Regions from separate parts of the Clostridium acetobutylicum ATCC 824 genome, predicted to be linked through region 2. Evidence: riboswitches for the same ligand, from Rfam matches in the RefSeq annotation. Region 2 holds a riboswitch; each other region holds the start of a gene.

Region 1 (5,544 bases), 1.0 Mb from region 2:
ATCAATAAGCGTTAATGCCTTGCTGGCAACGACTTTTTCTAATTTATTTTTTAATAAAGAGAGATTTTTGTTTACATTTTCACCATTAAAAACTTCCCAAAAGGTTCTAAGCATAAGTGCAAAGGTGGAGTTTTTTATTACAACCTTATATTTTCCTGAGACTACAGTTTTACCATCAAATCTATCAATAGTATTCTTTATGGCTTTTTCTACAAGTTCATCTTCATTTAAATCAGATCTGTTCTTATAAAAGGCATAAGCGTAATCCGTATTAGTCTCCTCTCCTTTATTTAGAACTATTTCTAAAATGGATGCTTCATGATTGGATTTGTAATTTAAATTCAATCCCTCTGAGTTAACTATTCCGTATTTCTTTTCTGTATAATTAACCTCTGCCATAACTGCTTTCAACTTAAAGTTAGAACTATAGTTATAATTTTGGGCCTTTTCACTAAGTTTAAGACAAAGGCATAGTCTATCTTTTGAGGGTATCGATGCTAAATTTTCATTAAAAGTATCCACTTTATGATAATGCTGATTTTTTCCGTCAAAAATTATTTCTTTTTCTGTACTATCATTGCTTAAAGCATTATCGATTACAGCCTTTATAAGAAGATTTATAGATTCATCATCTAAAATTTCTGTAGATGCCATACCTAATTTTCCCTTATATATACCTCTAAAGCTAATACCAAAAGATTTACTTACAGAGTAATTGTCAATGTCTAAATTATAGCTAGATATGTTTAAGTTGTTGCTGTACTCATAATATAATTCATAAGAAGATATATCGTTTTTCTTTGCTTCTTCTATTAATTTCTCTTTAAATTTTTCTATATCCATTTTAACGCCCTCCAACGGTTATTTCTGATACTCTTATAAGAGGCTGACCAACGTTTGTAGGAATATTACCACTTGCTGCTCCACATGTACCTGAACCTAAAGATAAATTTTTTCCAACCATATCTATATTGTTTAATATTTCCGTACTTTTTCCTATTAAACTTGCACCTCTTACTGGCTCTTTTATTTTACCGTTTTTCACAAGATACCCTTCTAATACTGAGAAATTAAATTCACCTGTTATAGGATTAACGGAGCCACCACCCATTCTTTTAGCATAAAGTCCATTATCTATAGAAGCTATAATATCTGAAGATTCATCCTCTCCCGCTGCTATATATGTGTTTGTCATTCTAGAGGTAGGTGCAAATTTATAGGACTCTCTTCTTGAACTGCCATTAGCTTTAACTCCCATTCTCTTCCCGTTTAAGTAATCTATCATATACGATTTTAATATTCCGTTTTCTATTAGTACCTTTTTTTCTGATGGATTGCCTTCATCATCAATATTTATTGAACCCCATGCATTTTTTATCGTACCATCATCTATAGCAGTAACTTTACTAGAAGCTATTTTCTCTCCTAATTTATTTGAAAACACAGAGAGGTTTTTTGATACAGATGAGGCTTCTAGTGCGTGCCCACAGGCTTCATGAAATATGACACCACCAAAACCATTTTCTATGGCAACAGTCATTTTTCCTGAAGGACATGGTTTGGCATTTAACATAGTTATTGCCATTTGACTGGCGTCTAATCCGCACTTTTCAGGACTTATTGTATCAAACATTTCAATCCCCATGCTCCTTCCTGGTGCAATGTATCCAGTTTGATTTTCAACTCCATTACTTGCTATAGATGTTATAGTCATTCTTGAATGTACTCTTCTATCTGTAGTGTATAGTCCCAAGCTATTAGCAATTATTATTTTTTGATCAGAATCTTTATAAGTAGCTTCTACTTGAACTATAGATTTATCATAGTTTTTTGCAGAAACAGATGCTCTTTCAATTATAGCTTTTTTATCTAAGGTACTGACTGATGATGGAACATATATTATAGGATGAATATTTAAATTCAATCTTTCTTTTAGTGTTATAGATTTATTTAGTTTTAAATCCCCTAGTGCCAATGAGGCTTCATTAACTGTTTTTAAGAGAGTTTCCTTATCTGTAGAATTTGTATAAGCATATACGCTTTTTAATCCTTTAATTATTCTTATGCCAATTCCAAATACTCTATTTGTAGTGGATTTTTTTAGTTTTAACGCACTCATAAATAAATCATTTGAAATGGTATCCTCTACAAATATTTCTGCAAAGTCTGCACCCTTTTCTAAAGACGCTTCTAGTACATCTTGAAGTAAGATTTTATTTATCATAGTTATCAACTCCTTATGTAAAGTAAAATAGTATTTGAAAAAGCTTCCTTCACAACTATTTTCCCCTGTTCTAAAGATTGCTTATATGGCTTTAAATACAATCCATCCTTGACTCAAAATCAATCTATTAATTCCAATTTTTATACTCAATTTTAAATTTATTACTTTCATGTAGTTGTCATATGTTAAAAGTCACAAATATAACCAACTATTTTATTATAGCATTTCCACTATAATAAAATCCATTTTCCTTAGCATCACCTATAAGTTTTTTTAATTAACTATTCAGCTTATTATATAGATACATTTCATAAACTTTTTCTCTAGTTTTAATATTCAAATATAATATAATTTCCTTAGCAAATTCTAAAGAAGCTGTACCATTTGCAATTATTATACCTGAATCATCGTAAACTGCTTGCTTTTCAATGAAATTGTTGGTAACGGAATGTTATGTTGAATGGCATACTCAACAATAGGATAAATAACATTATTTTTCTGTTTCATCCAAGCATAGCCTCCAATCAGTAACAACATATCAAAATTTTTGGGATAATAACTTACAGTATAATAACGAAAAAGATGACACCTATATGTCATCTTTGTAGAGGTTATATATTCCTTTTATTCGAGTTTTTATTAATTTTTTTAGTTCAAGTGGTTCTATAACTTTAAACGATGATTTTTGATCTTGTGATGAAAACAAACCAATAGCAAAATCTTTTCTAAAATCTATTTTTTTAACAGCTTTACAATTGAAATTTGCATCCATAATTTTATAGGTAGCAATTATATTGATTTTAAATAAACGGAACTCTTGCTTATAAGCGTATAAATATAATATAACTGCTTAAAAACAAGTTTATGAGGCCGAATAAGTCCTGAATATGTAATAATTGTAATCACTGACTCATTCAACATATCCAGATCTCGAAGAATTGTACACTTAGAAACTTCAAATCTTTCTTATAATTCTTGTACTGTGGCTCTATCAGTATTAGCAAGTATATTTAAAATCCCTAGTAGTCTACCGATTTTCATAATAACACACTTTCTATGTTTTAATAATACTTTACTCTCATAATTCTATAGTTCAAATGGTGTCTCCTGATATACATAATAATTAAGCCAGTTAGAGAATAAAAGATTAGCATGACCTCTCCAAGTAACCATAGGTCCCTTCTCTGGATCATTATCTTTAAAGTAATTTTTAGGGATTTTTATATTCATACCTTGATTTTTATCCCTAATATATTCTAGATTTAATGTATCACCATCATATTCTGCATGTCCCATAACAAAGATATTTTTGCCGTTTTCTGATGCAACTATATATGCTCCTGCTTCATCAGATTCAGCTAAAATCTTTAGGCTAGGATTCTTTTTAATATCTTCTCTTTTTACATAAGTATGTCTCGAGTGCGGAGCATAAAATTCATCGTCAAAACCTCGTGTCAATTTTATATTTCTTTCAGTAAGGTTATGTTTAAATACTCCAAATAGTTTTTCGTGAAGCTCGTATTTAGGTATCCCATAATGATGGTATAAACCGGCCTGTGCCCCCCAACATATATGTATAGTTGAGGTTACATTAGTAACTGACCAATCAAAAATTCTGCATAGTTCCTCCCAATAATCAACATTCTCAAAGGAAAGTGTCTCCACTGGAGCTCCTGTTACTATCATGCCATCAAATTTATTGTTTTTAATCTCTTCAAAGGTTTCGTAAAATTTAATTAAATGTTCCTTTGAAGTATTTTGTGATTTATGAGTTTGTGTATGAATAAAGGTCGGATTAACCTGAAGAGGCGAATTTCCAATTAGCCTTAATATTTGAGTTTCTGTTACTATCTTTGTTGGCATAAGGTTAACTATAACAATATTAAGAGGTCTTATATCTTGATGATAGGCTCTATCCTCATCCATAAAAAATATATTTTCTTCATTTAAAGTTTTTGCTGCTGGAAGATTATCAGGTATTTTTATAGGCATTTTTTTCACCGTCCTAGTTTAAATTTTAATATATAAAAAAAATCCATTTTCCAATAAGAAAAACGGATTATTAACATACTCATTAATTAATAAGCTGTTTTCTTATCTTTCAAAACAAATAAGTTTTGCAGGAATTAACACCGTACATTTGCCGGTTGTCAGGCTTCATAGGGCCAGTCCCTCCACCTTCTTGATAAGAAATAATATGAAATTTTATCACTAAATAGTAATTATACTATAGTACAATTCTTTTTAATTGTCAACGCTTAGAAAATCTGCTTACTTATCTATACTTTCAAATTTTATGTTATTATCTTTTACGTCTATTAATGTTTCTCCTCCTTTAGTGAGATTTCCGAAAAGAACCTCATCTATAAAATAAGGTTTAATTTTTTCTTGTATCACTCTTAGGATTTCTCTTGCACCGTAATTTGAGTTTAATCCCTTAGACGCAATCCATTTATAGCATTCATCAGTAACTTTAATTTTTATATGCTTTTTATTTAGCTTCTGCTGGAATTCATCCAGGGATCTTTTAGCAACACGTATAGCCATATCCTCATCCATTTTATTGAATATTATTATATCATCAAGTCTATTTCTAAATTCAGGAGAGAATATTTTAGAAACCTCTTTATCGATATTATCCTCACCAACTACTCTATTACCAAAACCAACTTTATTTTTACCTACCTCTGAAGCTCCTGCATTAGAGGTCATTATGAGTATAATATTTCTAAAATCAGCTTTCTTTCCACTGTTATCTGTTAGAGTAGCATAATCCATAACTTGAAGAAGTACATTTAAAATATCAGAGTGAGCTTTTTCAATTTCATCAAGAAGTAGTATGCAATATGGGTTTTTTCTAACTGCATCTGTTAAAAGTCCTCCCTCTTCATATCCTACATAACCCGGAGGAGATCCTATTAATCTCGCTACAGTGTGTTTTTCCTGATATTCACTCATATCAAATCTTATTAGCTTTATATTCAAAGCTTCTGCTAATTGTTTTGATATTTCTGTTTTACCAACACCAGTAGGACCTACAAAAAGAAAACTTGCTACTGGCTTATTCTCATCGTTAAAACCAGCACTTGATCTTTTTATTGATTGGACTATAGACTCTAAAGCTTTGTCTTGACCAAATATTTTGCTTTTCAGATTCTTTTTTAGATTTTTAAGCTTTTCTATTTGTGTTTTGGATAAGTCTTTTACTGGTATGCCTGATATAGATGAAATTACATTTTCTACATCTTTCACATTTATATAAACCTTCTCAGTATCTTTCCTATTCATTTCAGCAAATGCACCACACTCATCAATTACAT
Region 2 (5,544 bases):
TTAAGGATATAAGTTACTAAAGGCTATTTATAAGTTTGCTAATTAAACAAGTATAATTATAGAAATAGGTTAGTTTCAGAGAATAGTGGAATTATAATTTGAACAAGTTCATGTTATATTCTACTTCGATGAAACTAGCTTTTTATTTTTACAATTTTTACATTAGTTTTACAAAAAAAAGTCATATAAAATGTATTTTTTGCTATGTTATGGACACAATACTAAAAGGAGGTGTTAGCAATGAATAATGATTGGAAAAACAACAAAAGTAATAAACAAAGTAGGGTGATGGATTTTTTAAAAAGAAATGCTTTTTACATAGTGTTATTTCTTTGTTTGTGTATTATAGGTGCAGTTAGCATATATATGAACATAAAGACTAACACTAAGAGTGTTTCGGTAAATCAGCCTAGTCAGAAAAGTACTTTACAGAATAAAAATAAAACATCGAAAGTAACTGATAAGGGAAATGCAGCTAAAGAAAAAATAGAGAATGCAAAGCAAGTTAATCAAAATCAAAATTTAATTAAGAAAGATACTCAATCAACAACACAAGCATCATCTAATAACGTTGTAAAAAAGAGTTTTATGGAACCAATTCAAAATGGCAATATAGTAGTTAAATTTGATACTTGGTATTCTAAAAATGGAAAGTATACTAGTATACCAGGAGAATATATATCTCCTAGTAAAGATTCCAATGTTATAGCTGCTTGTGATGGAGTTGTAAAAGCTATTGATGCTGGTAAAGTTACTATTTCAAATGATCAAACAGGTTACACTACAGTATATGATAATTTAGATGAAAAGAGCATAACTGTTAAACCGAATGATAATGTTAAACAAGGTCAAACTATAGGTAAAATAGGTGACAGTAATTACAGTAATAAATTGATAACAGATACAAGTTGTTTGTATTTTGAAATTGATCAAAAGCAAAACGATGGAACTTATTTAGCTGTAGATCCTGAAAAAATTTTAGTTCATTAAGATTAATAAATTACTTTGAAAACACTCAAAGTAATTTATGGTGATATTAATGCATATTTATTAATTAGAAGGGTTAAGGAGGTAGCAACTTTGAAAGATTACATTGAAGAAAGAGTTATGGAAGTTGCGAAATATATAATTGAGTCTAAGGCTACTATTCGAAAAACAGCTAAAGTTTTTGGTGTTAGTAAGAGTACAATACACAAAGATATGACAGAAAGATTACCTCAAATAAATCCTCAAATTGCTGAGCTTGCTAAAGGTGTGCTGGAGTTAAATAAAGCGGAAAGGCATATAAGAGGAGGAAAAGCAACAAAAATGAAGTATAAAGCTATTGAAGGTTAAAAACATTCCGTTTATAATAATATAGAAGATATATAAATATATATTTTAGTATTATTACACTGTAGGATATATTGTTTAATTTTTTAATTAAGGGAAATGTAGTTTGGATATTTTAGGATTAAAAAATATATCTATATTTAAAACGTAGAAATAAACGTATGAGATGGAGTGAATAAAGGAATGTTTTTTGGTATAGGAAATGATATGGGAATAGACCTAGGAACCGCTACGGTATTGGTTTATTTAAAAGGTAAGGGTGTTATTCTGAAAGAACCATCTGTTGTAGCAATCAATCGTACTAATAATGAAGTTTTGGCTGTTGGAGAAGAAGCAAGGCAAATGATAGGTAGGACACCAGGTAATATTACTGCAATACGTCCATTAAGAAATGGTGTAATTTCTGACTATGATGTAACAGAGAAGATGCTAAAGCATTTTATCAGAAAAGCTTGCGGTAAGAGAAGAATTTCTCAACCTAAAATTATAATATGTGTTCCTTGTGAGGCTACTGGAGTTGAACAAAGAGCAGTAAAAGATGCTGCAAAAAATGCAGGGGCTAAAAAAGTTAGTTTGATTGAAGAGCCATTAGCAGCTGCAATTGGAGCAGGTCTCGATATTACTAAAGCAAGTGGTAATATGGTTATAGATATAGGTGGAGGAACTACAGATATAGCTGTAATTTCATTAGGTGGTATGGTTGTAAGAAGCTCTATAAAAGTAGCAGGAGATACATTTGACGAATCTATAATAAAGTATATAAGAAAAAAACATAAATTAATGATTGGCGAAAGAACGGCTGAAGATTTAAAGATAAATATAGGTTCGGCATATAAGAAGGAAATAGAGGAGACTATGGAGATTAGAGGAAGAGATTTAGTTACTGGACTCCCTAAAAACGTTGAAGTATCTTCTTCAGAGATGCGTGATGCACTTAAAGAGGCTGTAAGTTCAATTGCAGAATGTGCACATGCTGTTCTTGAAAAAACTCCTCCAGAGTTAGCGGCAGATGTATCAGATAAGGGTATAATGATGACAGGCGGAGGTTCTCTATTAAATGGACTTGATAAGTTCATACAAGAGGTAACACAAGTGCCTGTATATGTGGCTGAAGATCCTGTCTCATGTGTTGCCTTAGGAACGGGTAAATCACTTGAGTATATAGACAAGATAGATATGAATGATGAGTTAAGTCTTATTAGGTAACTTTAGTTATAAATTATAGTTAAGAATAAAATTTGTAAGCGAGAAAATTAAATTTAAAATATAAGTATTCATTAAAGTCAATTTTTATATGCAAATTATAAAATATTCTAAAAATTGAATGGGCATGCTGCCCTTTCAATTTTTCCTTTAATGACTAGAATGTATTTTAATTATATTTTCTCGCTTTCTATTTTAGTGTAGATGCGCTATCTGGAAAAATACTATCACTAAAAGTTTTATGAAGATAATAAGAATGAATAATCGTTTGAACTATGACTTTTGACATTTCAAAGATTAAGTTTAAACGTATATTTCTATTAGTAAATAATTCGCTGCTTTCACAGGAATCAACTATTCCAACAATAGAAACTTCGCCAACATCTGGAAGTGACTTTCCAACGCCCTTTCCAGGATGAATAGCATAATCTCGTACTTGAATCTCACCTATATTTTCAGTATCACCTAAGCAAGCATCTATGCCTATTATTGTTGAATTTGTATGATCTTTTTTTATTTTGTACAGTTTTTTATCTATATTTAAAGCGTGGATAGGTTCCGAAATTGTCCCGTAAACGTTTAGTGGAAAGAACTTTTCCTTAAGCATTGTTCCAACCATAGGGCCAAGGCAGTCACCTATGCAGCGATCTGTTCCTATACATATTATTATTGTATTATCATCTATATAATGTTTTAAAAAATTTGAGAGCCTGTAGTATGCCATTGGTAGGTTATAAAAAGCTTTGATTTTGTTCAACAGAATCACCTCCTAGATAATTTATATGTACTTAACACTTTTAATATCACTAATAGATTTTAAAATAATAATATATATAAATGATTTGCGTGCTAAAAGTGGAGTAATTAAGAGATATTGCTGAAAAATATAATGATATTTGCCGATAATGGTCTATTATGGCCATTGATTTTTAAAGGGTATCAACGTATAATATTACTTGTTGACGCGGTGAAAACTGCTGATGCAAGTCTTGTGGAGGAATTCCCGAGTGGCTAAAGGGGGCAGACTGTAAATCTGTTAGCTCAGCTTTCCATGGTTCGAATCCATGTTCCTCCACCATTTAAATAAACTAGGGCGTTTAGCTCAGCTGGGAGAGCATCTGCCTTACAAGCAGAGGGTCACAGGTTCGAGCCCTGTAATGCCCACTTAATAAAATTTAATAAGCTGGCATAGCTCAATTGGTAGAGCAACTGACTTGTAATCAGTAGGTTGTGGGTTCAATTCCTACTGCCAGCACCAAATGTGGAGGAATTCCCGAGTGGCCAAAGGGGGCAGACTGTAAATCTGTTAGCTCAGCTTTCCATGGTTCGAATCCATGTTCCTCCACCATAAAAGACACACAAGTGTCTTTTTTTAAGTTTATATTGACTAAGATTGTTATAAAGTGTATTATTTAGTGTGTAATATAATTGAATGGAAACTCTTATCAAGAGAGGTGGAGGGAAAGGGCCCGTTGAAACCCGGCAACCGATGTATTAATTTAAGTACATAATGGTGCCAATTCCTGCAGAATTATTCTGCAAGATAAGAGAGAGAATGTTAAGTCTCTTCTTATTGAGGAGACTTTTATTTTTATATTGTAGGAGGAAGTGGATATAATGAGAAAGTTATTTACATCTGAATCAGTAACAGAAGGGCATCCAGATAAAATCTGCGATCAAATATCAGACGCTATTTTAGATGCCATATTGGAAAAAGATCCAAATGGAAGAGTTGCTTGTGAAACTACAGTGACTACAGGAATTGTTAATGTTATGGGAGAAATATCAACAAATTGTTACGTTGATATTCCTAAAATAGTAAGAAAAACTGTAAGAGAGATTGGATATACTAGAGCTAAATATGGTTTTGATTGCGATACATGTGCAGTTGTAACATCTATTGATGAACAATCAGCTGATATTGCAATGGGAGTAGATGAAGCTTTAGAATCTAAAAAAGGTGAAATGGATAAAATTGATGCAGTTGGTGCAGGAGATCAAGGTATGATGTTTGGTTATGCGACAAACGAAACTAAAGAATTTATGCCTATGCCTATTGCGCTTGCTCATAGATTATCTAGAAGATTAGCAGAGGTTAGAAAAGACGGTACTTTGGACTATCTAAGACCAGATGGAAAAACTCAAGTTACAATAGAGTATGAAGATGATAAGCCAGTAAGGGTAGATGCTATTGTAATATCAACACAGCATGGACCTGAAATAGGACATGAGCAGATTGAAAAAGATTTAATTGAAAAAGTAGTAAAGTATGTTATATCACCTGAACTTTTAGATGAAAATACAAAATATTATATAAATCCTACTGGAAGATTTGTTGTAGGTGGACCTCAAGGAGATTCAGGACTTACAGGAAGAAAGATAATAGTTGATACTTATGGTGGATATGGAAGACACGGAGGCGGTGCTTTTTCAGGAAAAGATCCAACTAAGGTTGATAGATCAGCAGCTTATGCAGCAAGATGGGTTGCAAAGAATCTTGTAGCAGCAGGAATTGCTGATAAACTTGAAATACAGCTTGCATATGCAATAGGAGTTGCAAAACCAGTATCTATTTCAGTTGACACTTTTGGTACTGGTAAGATAGAAGAAAGTAAGATTGTTGAAATAGTAGAAAAAGTTTTTGATTTGAGACCAGGAGCTATAATAAGAGATCTTAACCTTAAGAGGCCAATATACAGACAAGTAGCAGCTTATGGCCACTTTGGTAGATTAGATGTAGAATTACCATGGGAGCAGTTGGATAGAGTTGAAGCGATAAAAAAATATTTATAATAAATGCTTGATATAAGAATGGCACTGAAAAGCTTATAGTTTTTCAGTGCCATTCTTATAAGTGGCTATTTTTATTCTAGGATAACTTTAAAATATATTAGTATAATATTATACTTATGTTAAAATCTTTATATAGGATATTTTAAATTTATATATATTATGATATTATAAGAGTATTGGTTATGAGAAATCAAAATGAGAATTAATTCATAGGGA
Region 3 (5,544 bases), 1.6 Mb from region 2:
CTTTTCTCTCCTATTACTCTGTGAGTTTGATATCTTATTGCATGTGCTGCATCGAGAATTTTTTCCACCTTTTCATTTCCTATTGCTGGATTGTCTATATAATTTCTTATAGTATCAGCATCATTTTTAAACATATTAACAGTTTCACTGGCATCTGTACCTTCTCTAAAAAGCCTATTATTCTTAAAGAAATCATTGTGACCATAAACATGTGCCATAGTAAGAATTTGAAGTAGTAAAGTATTTTCTTTCATCAAATATGCTATGCATGGATTTGAGTTTATTACCATTTCATATGGAAGCCCAACAAGGTCATAACCATAAAGTGTTTTTTGTTTTTCATATGCCTTTCCATAGCTCCAATGTGGATATCTTGATGGCATTCCAGTATAAGCCTCCGCTTCAAGCATTCCATTATAACTTATGATTTCAAATTCCTGATTGTAATAATTAAGCCCCATTTCATTGACTATACCTTCAATTTTCTCATTCCAGGTTTCAAGCTCTTTTAACGTGTAGTCCCCCATATCTATCACTCCTTTAATTCCTTTATGAGCATTTTTTTAAGAACAGGCCATAAATCTTCCTTATTTCTTATGGTTGAAGATATGAAGTTTTTATCCTTTACATAATTATCAAACTTGTATTTCATCGTTCCTGAATATGAATAAGGTAAAATTTCAGCATAACCAATCATATTTGCAATTTCACAGAACTTTCTCATAGACTTTATTGCTCTTTCATCGTCCTCAGTGAAATTATCACCATCACTTACGTAAAATCCGTAAATATTCCACGTAGCTGGATTAAATCTTTCCTTTATTATATCCATAGCCGTATTTAATCCACTAGAAATATATGTCCCGCCCGATTCTACTTTGTGAAAAAATTCTGTTTCAGTTACTTCACGCCCAACTGTAGAGTGTGAAATAAACGCTATTTCCACATTAACATATTTCATTCTTATAAACTTAGAGAGTATGAAAAAGAAAGAACGTGCAAGATATTTTTTCGTACTATCCATTGAACCAGAACAATCCATTACACACATTATTGCTGCATTACATTCTTTTTTTGGCTTTTCTTTTATTCTATGATATCTTAAATCTTCTTCACTGAACGGTAATCTTTCTACCTTATCATCCTTACCTAATTCTTTTATTGCTCTTTTTCTTGACTGCTCTCTTTTTATTTTTTCTATAACTGTTCTTTTTTTAGCAAGCCTTGGCCTTATACCATACTTTTGATAACCTGCTTTTTTCTTTGAACTATCTGTTACTATTTCAGAATATTTCTTTTTATCAAGATTAGGCAAATTTAAGTCTTCAAGAAGATACGAAAAAACTTCTTCGATAGTTACTTCTGTTTCATAAATATCTTCTCCCTCGCTGTTTCCTGCACCTTTACCTTTTCCTTTAGAGCCATTGCCCATTTGCTCTTTTCCTATAATATCCCCTTTTTTTTCGTTTCCAGTTCCGCTTCCTACAGATGAACTGTTATTTCCATAAAGGAACTTATATTCTTTAAGGCCTCGTATTGGTATTTTTATTTTCTTACTTTTACTTTCTCCAATTATACTTTCTTCTGATACTATATCAGCAAGATTATCCTTAATAGCTTTTTCAACCAGTTCTCTATGTCTTCTCCTATCCCCTATAGTTCTATCATGTTCTGTAGGATTAATACTGTAATCTCTAAAAATTGCCATTCTATCAATCCTTCCACAAATTGTTAGCGGCATATTTTAATATAACATCACAGCAATAATCGCAATAGCCATTTCTTTTCATTTCTTCGACCATAGCATTATATTTTTCATCCTGCTCTTTATCTCTTACTCTTGATTTTGTTATTATTCTTGATAAATCTTTTACTGAAGAAGTAAGCTTCTTTTCAATAGCTTCTTTTAAAGGTTCATAAGCATCATATGCTATTTTCCCACCATTTCTAACTACATAGAACATATATGATGTAACATCTGTTCTAAAGCCCTTAGCTGAACTTTCAGATATACCTATCTGCTCTTCTATAGATCTCATAAATTTCTCATCTGGATTAAGCTCCTCTCCCGTTGCTTTATCCTTAAGTCTTGTTTTATTCACAAAAGCCTCTGCATTATCTAAGTAATTGTTAAATAAAGTTTCAGCTTGTTCTCTATAGCTGTGTATAAATGCTTTTGTTATTTCTTTTTCTAGGACTTTATTATATTCTTTTCTTATTATGTTTTGAACAAACCCCAAATACTTCTTCTTTTCATCATCTGCTATATCAAGATCTTTTACTGATCTTATAATATTTTCCATTATACCCAAAGGATTTATACAATCGTATTGTGAGCTTGAAAGAGCATTATCTATAGCTTTAATTATAAATCTTGTGGATATTCCATTCATTCCTTCTGTTATTCCCGCCTCTTCTCTAAGCTCGCTTATATCAACTTTTTTAGTTGTTCCATTCTCTACAATATCTTCACCATTATATATTTTAAGTTTTGTTATGAGGTCAACCTTTGAAGACGGTTTAAGTCTTGAAAGTACTGCGAACATAGCTGCAACACTTAATGTGTGCGGTGCTATATGAGCTGTAAAATTACTCTTTTTAAGTATCTTCTCATATATTTTTTTCTCTTCATTTAGTTCTAAACAATATGGCACCTCTATTTTTACTATTCTATCTAGAATTGCTTCATTAGTATGATCAGACTTAAACTTATTCCATTCTGCTTCATTGGAATGGGCTATTATAAGTCCATCAAAATATATCATTGCTCCTTTACCAGGAGATGGTATTGATTTCTCTTGTGTCGCTGTAATTATAGTATGAAGATATTCTACATCATTTTTAAATACCTCTATAAATTCTACAAGTCCTCTGTTACCAACATTAAAAGCTCCATTTAAGGAAAAAATCCTTGGATCATCCTCAGGATATAGATCCATTTTTGAAATATCTATGCTTCCTGTTAAAATTGATGTATCCTGATTATTTGGATCAACAGGTGGTACTACACCAATTCCTTTTCTAGATCTTATGGAAAATCCACTAGTAATTACAGGGAACTTTTCATATTCTCCATTATATTCATGCATAAGTCTATATCTGCAAACAGGGCATAGATCCCCTTCTATCTCCACTCCAAGAAGCTGCTCAAATTCCCCTCTTAAATGCTTTGGAATAAGATGAAGTGGCTCTTCTCTCATGGGGCAGCCTTTTAAAGAATATACCGGTTTTGCCTCCTCAAGAGCTCTTTTAATAGATTCAACTAAAGATGATTTTCCTGCTCCAACAGGACCTACAAGGTACAATACCTGCCTTGCTTCTTCACCTTTCATAGAAGCCGAATTAAAATAATTCATGAGCTTCATAATAACCTTATCTATACCAAAGAAATCATTTTTAAAGAAGTTATATCTCTTTATTGATTCATTTCCATAAATTTTTCTTATTCTATGATTTTCCTCGGGCTTTAAAACCTCAGAGCCTTTGCTCTTTATAATATCGTATATTCTTTTGTGGGCCAGCTTAACTATATCAGGGTTTTTCTTAACCATATCAAGATATTCTATAAATGTACCTTCAAACTTTGTTTTTCTTGAGCTAATTCTATCATTTTCTATGATTTCCTTAAAATCCATGAATGCACCTCCAATCATTTTATAACATCCAATTTATAAAGTAATTTTCCTAAAGTCTTAACTGGATAAATGAAATATCTATAATAAATATATGTATTTATTATTGTAAAATTACTGTATTGACATTTTTTAATTTAACTAATATAATAAAAACAAATTTAATGTAAAAATCTTATCAAGAGTGGTGGAGGGACTGGCCCTTTGAAACCCGGCAACCAGTATATTTTTTAATATATGTGGTGCTAAATCCTGCAGCAAACGCTGATAGATGAGAATAATCGCGAATGTAAAGCCCGAGGTTATTTCCAAGGGCTTTTTATTTTATCCTATTTTTTAAGGGGGCTAACTTATGAATTCTTCACTAAAGAATTTGTTAAATAACAAAATTTTAGTTTTAGATGGTGCTATGGGAACATGTATTCAATCCTTTAATCTAGATGAAGGCGACTTTAAAGGTTCCTTATCTTGTACATGTCATTCCAATCAAAAAGGAAACAATGATGTTTTAAATTTAACCAAGCCAGAAATAATAAAAGAAATCCACAAGAGATACCTTGAAGCTGGCGCAGATATAATAGAAACAAACACTTTTAACGCTACTGAAATATCACAAAAAGATTATAATATGCAAGATAAAATATATGATATTAATTTTAAGGGGGCAAAACTCGCAAAGGAAGCTTGTACTTACTACACAAAACTAAATCCTAATAAGCCTAGATTTGCTGCTGGTTCTATTGGGCCTACAAATAGAACTGCTTCTCTATCTCCAGATGTTGAAAATCCTGGTTTTAGAAATGTAACCTTTGATGAGCTATGTAATGCCTATAAACATCAAATAGAGGCTCTAATAGATGGAGGTGTAGACCTTCTTTTAATTGAAACTATATTTGATACTTTAAACGCTAGAGCAGCAATCTTTGCAGCAGAAACAGTATTTGAAAATAAAAAAATAAAACTTCCTATTATAATTTCAGGGACAATAGCTGATAAAAGTGGAAGAATATTATCCGGTCAAACTCTTGACGCTTTTGCAGAAAGTTTAAAAAACGAAAATATAATTGCTATAGGGCTTAATTGTTCCTTTGGTGCTGAAGAACTTATACCTTTTATAAAAAGACTCTCTGAAACACAAAATAGATATATATCCTTTCATCCAAACGCAGGACTTCCAAACTCCCTTGGTGAATATGAAGAACTGCCAGAGGAAACTGCTAGCATTGTAAAAAAATTAGCACTTGAAGGACATTTAAATATAGTTGGAGGCTGCTGTGGCACTACACCAGAACATATAAGAGCAATAAGCAGCGTAGTTAAAGGCATTTCTCCAAGAAAAGTTCCAAACTTGGAACCCAAAACAATTTACAGCGGACTAGAAAACATAAAAATTGATAAGAACAGTAACTTCATAAATATAGGCGAAAGAACAAATGTAGCGGGCTCAAGAAAATTCGCAAGGCTTATACGTGAAAAAAATTATGAGGAGGCTCTAACCATTGCAAGACATCAGGTTGAAAATGGTGCCCAAATTATAGATATAAATTTTGATGATGCACTTTTAGATGCTCGCTCTGAAATGGAAACATTTTTAAGACTTATTGCAAGTGAACCTGAAATATCAAAAGTTCCAGTTATGATAGACTCCTCTAATTTTGAAGTTTTAAAAGTTGGATTAAAGTCTATTCAAGGTAAAGCCATAGTAAATTCCATAAGTCTTAAGGTTGGAGAAGAAAAGTTCATTGAAGAGGCAAAATTTATAAAGAACTTTGGCGCTGGCGTAGTTGTAATGGCCTTTGACGAAGAAGGTCAAGCAGCTACTTATGAAAGAAAAATTGAAATCTGCAAGAGAGCTTATACTATTCTCACAGAAAAAGTTGAGTTTCCACCTGAAAATATAATATTTGATCCA
Region 4 (5,544 bases), 1.4 Mb from region 2:
GGGTAGTATTATTACTTTTGTATTAATTATAGCTTAACAGATAATTTTTTTCAATTGTACAACTACAAATGTAATTTAAATATTTTACATTTATTTGAAATAACCTGTCTTATTTAAATCATTATAACAGAAAACGTTTAAATACAGTATTTTACATTTATGTATTTTAGATGTATGTTATATATGTATTAAAAATAAAATTTACAGGGGGATTAAAAATGAGAAACTTAAAAATGAAAGCTTTATCTTTAGGAATTATGTCTACTGTTTTAATTTCTTCAACTGCATTTGCTGCTACTGATAATACAAAAGCACAGGTACCTGCTACCGCTACTGCTACTGCTGCAAATACAATCCATGAGTCATTTAACTATGGTCCAAGCGGTGGTCCAAACATTGTTGCAATTTTAAATGGTGGCGGAATTGTTCAAGATGGTGATATTGGATATGCTGTCAAGGAAGTTCAAACTGGCCTCTACTATTACTTCAATAGACATCACATAGATGACGGTCAAAAATATGGTGCTACTGGATCTGAATCTGCTTTCGAAGATGGCATCTTCGGTTACAATACTCTATGCCTTGTAGAATTATTCCAAAAATATAACGGATTAGCTACAGATGGTAAGGTTGGTTCTCAAACTTGGGCTAAATTAGGCCCATGGGATCTATAGACGGCATTTTAGTTAGAAGATATATATAATAGCATACTTAATTGATAATTACTCTACCTCAAAACAAGACTTAGATTCTATACTCTAATTTTTGTTTTGGGGTAGTATTTTTATATTCATAATTAATATGTATTTACACACTATTCTGAAGTTTTACTGGTGAAAATACCCATGCCAACTTACATATCATATTAATTTTGTTTCCTTTTTTGAAAGACGGATTGCTTTGAGTTCATGATTCTAATGGGCTCCGCCCAAACCCCTGAAGGTGTACCAACGGTTTTAAGCCATTCCTTAAATTCATTATACTCCTCTATCACCATTAACAAATAATTTCCTTAAAATCTTTACAAAGCACATGAAAAAATCACCTGTAGGCTTTTATTATGAAAGCTTCACGGTGATTTTATTTTTTCTTTAGAATGGAAAAATCAATAAAAATTCTTCCATTCTTGATTCGATCATAAATTGAATATCATTTTTTCAATAAATAATTATAAATTAACTTACCCATGAGAATATTTTCTACTCAAGTGCTATTTTGAAATTCTCAATTAAATCTTCTATGTCCTCAAGTCCAACAGATACTCTTATTAGATTGTCACCTATTCCAAGTTTAATCCTTTCATTATGAGGGATTTCTGCATGGGACATTTTAGCTGGATATGAGACTATAGTTTCTACTCCCCCAAGACTTACGCCAACGGCAGCACATTTCACTTTTTTCATAAAGCTTTTTGCTTTTTCAGTGCTGCATGCTTCAAAGGACAATACAGCTCCTGCTCCTGAGGCTTGGGAAAGGTGTATTTCTCTGCCTTCATGGCTAGGCATTCCTGGATAGTGTACTCTATCAACAAATTTGTTAAGTAGAAGCCATTTTGCAAGCTCTGTGGCATTATTTTGTTGATAATTTAGCCTTACCTTAAGGGTTTTCATTCCTCTCAATAATAACCATGAATCTTGTGGACTAAGCACTGCTCCAAAGGCATTTTGAACAAAGTAAATCTTATCCGCTAGCTCTTTATTTTTCGCAACAACAAGGCCTGCAACAATGTCACTGTGTCCATTTAAAAATTTTGTAGCACTATGAACTACTATATCCGCTCCAAGCTCTAGTGGTCTTTGAAGATATGGTGACATAAATGTATTGTCTGCAATAACCAATAACTTGTATTCTCTTGCAAGTTCAACTATTGCCCTTATATCTGTTATTTTCATAAGTGGGTTTGATGGTGTTTCTATATAAATTGCTTTTGTGTTCTTTTTTATTGCTCTCTGAACTTCATTTATATCTGTTGTATCTACAAATTCACACTCAACTTCAAACCTTGAAAAAAATTGTGTTGTTATTCTGTAGGTTCCTCCATAAACGTCTTTTGGTACGATTATGTGATCATGGGCTGAAAAAATGCTCAAAACCGAGGAAATTGCCGCCATGCCTGATGAAAAAGCAAAGCCTTTGTAACCTCCTTCTAAAAGAGCTATTGTATTTTCTAATGCTTCACGTGTAGGATTTCCTGATCTTGCGTAATCATAAGTTACATGTCCATCTATGTTTTCTTGATGAAAGGTTGAAGTTTGATATATGGGAGTACTTATAGCTCCTGTTGCCTTATCTCCTTCAAATCCGCTGTGTATAAGCTTGGTTCCAAATTTCATTTTAAAATCCCCCTTAATATTTATGCTTGCAATGCTTTATCTAAGTCTTTTATTAAATCATCTACATTTTCGATTCCCACAGAAAATCTAAGAAGCTTATCTGTAACGCCTAGCCTTTTCCTTATATCATCTGGAATATCTGCATGAGTTTGAGTATAAGGATAGGTTATTAAACTTTCCACTCCACCAAGGCTTTCAGCAAAAATTATTACTTTTACGCTTTCAAGTACTTTTTCTACGGTTTCTTTACTATCTACGTAAAAGGAAATCATTGCTCCAAAACCTGATGCTTCACTTTTTAAAATATCATGACCAACGTGCTCCTCTAATCCTGGATAAAGAACCTTTGTAATTTTCTTATGTTTTTTTAAGAAGTTTGCTATTTTAATTGCGTTTTCCTGCTGTCTATCAAGTCTTATGTGAAGGGTTTTTATTCCTCTTAAAATTAGCCAACTATCAAAAGGTGCAAGCACAGCTCCAACAGAGTTTTGTATAAATCTAAGCTTTTCAATTAACCTTTCATCATTTAAAATGACAAAACCTGCTAAGGCATCATTATGTCCACAAAGATACTTAGTTCCGCTGTGAAGAACTATGTCTGCTCCAAGCTCTAGTGGTTTTTGATAGTAAGGCGTCATAAAAGTATTGTCCACTATAAGTAAAGTATTATGTTCTTTTGCTAATTTACTAACCTCTCTTATATCAGTAATTTTCATAAGAGGGTTTGTTGGAGTTTCTAGGTATATGGCTTTTGTATTTTCCCTCAATTCCTTTTCTATATTTTCAGTGCTTGTTGTATCTGTATATGTGACTTCAATTCCATAATGTTCATATATCTCCTCAAATATTCTATAGGTTCCTCCATACAAGTCATCTGAAACGATTATATGATCTCCACCTTTAAATATGGTAAGAACACTTGATATTGCAGCCATACCAGAGGAGTATGCGAGACACGCTCTACCATTTTCAAGTGCTGCAACTGTCTTTTCAACTTCATCTCTAGTGGGATTTCCTGTTCTTGAATAATCATATCCAGTTCCTTTATTTAAGCCTTCATGTCTAAAGGTAGAACTTTGGTATATTGGGTAGCTTATTGCCCCAGTTCTGCTCTCAAAACCACTCTCCCCATGAACTGCTTTTGTCTCAAAATTTCTACAATCTATTTCTCCCATAATCTTCTCCTCCTAATAATAAAAAAATAAAACTGCTTCTTATCCATTAAAAAATAAGAAGCAGTTTTAAAAACATTCTCATCTCTCAGGATAAACCTGTAGGAATTAGCACATCTCCAAAATAATTGGATGTTGCCGGACTTCATAGGGCCTATCCCTCCGTCACTCTTGATAAGAAACAATTATTTAGTTTTCGAACTTGTTTAATATGATTATTATATGTTCTATTATTTTAATTGTCAAGAATATTTTTCTATGCTAGCTTATTAGCCACTCTAAATATTCCTTTAATGCAATGTTTTATGTTTTTAATTTATTTCGCTGATAATTTTAGTCGGTATATTTTTATTTGATAAAAGACGGATTGATTGGGGTTTATGATTCTAATGGGCTCTGCCAAAACCTCTGGCCTAATTTATATGTTGTATTAGAGTTTATTAGCTTTGATAAAAGATGAGTTAATTTGAGTTCATAATCCTAATGTACTTTGTCACCCTCCCTATACTAACTTACATATCTTATTAATTTTATTTTCTTTGAACTATTTGAATTGATATTTTGAAGTTTTAATACCTATTATTAGCCTTAGCACAAAACATTTTTCTTTATAAATACCTATATGTAGTGCTTGACTCCTAAATTTTCTACCTTTATAATATGTTTTAAATGTAAACTTTAATATTAGTTATAATAATTTTAAATAATTATATTATAATATAAACAAGTTTTTACAATTAACAAAGGATGTGTAATTTAGTGAAAGAAAAAAAGATAAAAATTCTTTGCAGTATTGCTATAATGTTTATGATACTATTATCAGTAGGTTGCTCAAAAACAGGTCAATCCGACGATAATTCATCAAAGTCTAAAGCTTCCGTTAAATCAAAGTGGATACCTAGTAACACTAGTACTAATTTAAAATCAAAATATAGCGTAACTCGAAGTAAATTTGTATCTCAAGGACAAAATATAATAGATAAATTGAAATTAATATGTGATAAATATGGAATTAAATATACTTTGAATGATAAATATTCTAAAGGTAATTGGTTAGCTTTTAATGCTAAAGATATAAAAGAAAATGGCAATAATGGAAATGTGTATGATATTTCATATACTGGTGATATTATAACTGATGGAAAGGGAAATACAACAGCTTATAACAATGTTGAGTTGGATGTAAGACAAAAAAACAATAAACATTTTGATACTAGATATTGTAAGTTTCTAAGGGAATTTATAACCAGCTTAACTGGAAATAGCAATTATGATTTTAAAGACTTTAATTCTTCGGTAAAGCAGGTAGATAAAGATTATACTAAAAAAGTTTTAGCAAATAGAGTAAAAAATAATGCTAAATCCTTTGAGACTATAAGAGTTGTTCAATATAATGATAATGAAAATACTTTAGAATATAGATTTGTTACGGGCTCAATGCCTTTAAAATAATTAAAAAACACGCCCTAGCTTTCATATGAAATTTATTTTTCATTAGCTAAGACGTGTTTTTTAGGTTGTTACCCCATTGCAACTTATTTGTCTTTTAATACTACCTATATTAAAGGTAGAGGTGTATTTATATGAATTTTTGTAGCTAGCATTATTATTTGAGTGATAATCGTAGAAATAGTATAGCGTAATGATGGATTTACGCTATCTTTCCAACCCCCTTTATTAACAACATCCTTAATTAGCTTATTTTCTTTTTTGAATGACGTGTTTTTTCTAAGTTCATGATTATAATGGGCTCCGCCCAAACCTCTTTATTAACGACATCCTTAATTAGTTTATTTTCTTTTTTGAATGACGTGTTTTTTCTAAGTTCATGAATATAATGGGCTCCGCCCAAACCTCTTTATTAACGACATCCTTAATTAGTTTATTTTCTTTTTTGAATGACGTGTTTTTTCTAAGTTCATGAATATAATGGGCTCCGCCCAAACCTCTTTATTAACGACATCCTTAATTAGTTTATTTTCTTTTTTGAATGACGTGTTTTTTCTAAGTTCATGAATATAATGGGCTCCGCCCAAACC

What was found. Region 2 has a riboswitch for S-adenosylmethionine ahead of metK (methionine adenosyltransferase). Riboswitches for the same ligand answer to the same signal wherever they lie in the genome.
Region 1: linked by a shared signal. The riboswitch ahead of metA (homoserine O-acetyltransferase MetA) and the one ahead of metK (methionine adenosyltransferase) in region 2 are both predicted to bind S-adenosylmethionine.
Region 3: linked by a shared signal. The riboswitch ahead of metH (methionine synthase) and the one ahead of metK (methionine adenosyltransferase) in region 2 are both predicted to bind S-adenosylmethionine.
Region 4: linked by a shared signal. The riboswitch ahead of CA_RS02195 (trans-sulfuration enzyme family protein) and the one ahead of metK (methionine adenosyltransferase) in region 2 are both predicted to bind S-adenosylmethionine.

What each region holds. Positions count from the first base shown of each region.
Region 1 covers NC_003030.1:1,975,243-1,980,786, reverse strand. Annotated here, with positions in the region: gene CA_RS09485 (TldD/PmbA family protein) at 1-843, opposite strand, end outside; gene CA_RS09480 (TldD/PmbA family protein) at 845-2,224, opposite strand; gene metA (homoserine O-acetyltransferase MetA) at 3,311-4,216, opposite strand; SAM riboswitch class I at 4,316-4,416, opposite strand; gene clpA (ATP-dependent Clp protease ATP-binding subunit ClpA) at 4,496-5,544, opposite strand, start outside.
Region 2 covers NC_003030.1:2,989,838-2,995,381, reverse strand. Annotated here, with positions in the region: gene spoIID (stage II sporulation protein D) at 1-20, shown strand, start outside; gene CA_RS14725 (M23 family metallopeptidase) at 241-990, shown strand; gene spoIIID (sporulation transcriptional regulator SpoIIID) at 1,081-1,335, shown strand; gene CA_RS14715 (rod shape-determining protein) at 1,516-2,538, shown strand; gene yyaC (spore protease YyaC) at 2,726-3,292, opposite strand; tRNA gene CA_RS14705 (tRNA-Tyr) at 3,529-3,613, shown strand; tRNA gene CA_RS14700 (tRNA-Val) at 3,627-3,699, shown strand; tRNA gene CA_RS14695 (tRNA-Thr) at 3,718-3,793, shown strand; tRNA gene CA_RS14690 (tRNA-Tyr) at 3,799-3,883, shown strand; SAM riboswitch class I at 3,975-4,085, shown strand; gene metK (methionine adenosyltransferase) at 4,153-5,328, shown strand.
Region 3 covers NC_003030.1:669,617-675,160, reverse strand. Annotated here, with positions in the region: gene CA_RS03175 (SpoVR family protein) at 1-527, opposite strand, end outside; gene yhbH (sporulation protein YhbH) at 533-1,708, opposite strand; gene CA_RS03165 (PrkA family serine protein kinase) at 1,713-3,635, opposite strand; SAM riboswitch class I at 3,805-3,910, shown strand; gene metH (methionine synthase) at 3,985-5,544, shown strand, end outside.
Region 4 covers NC_003030.1:451,705-457,248, reverse strand. Annotated here, with positions in the region: gene CA_RS02205 (peptidoglycan-binding domain-containing protein) at 219-674, shown strand; gene CA_RS02200 (trans-sulfuration enzyme family protein) at 1,200-2,333, opposite strand; gene CA_RS02195 (trans-sulfuration enzyme family protein) at 2,354-3,508, opposite strand; SAM riboswitch class I at 3,584-3,686, opposite strand; gene CA_RS02190 (hypothetical protein) at 4,265-4,957, shown strand.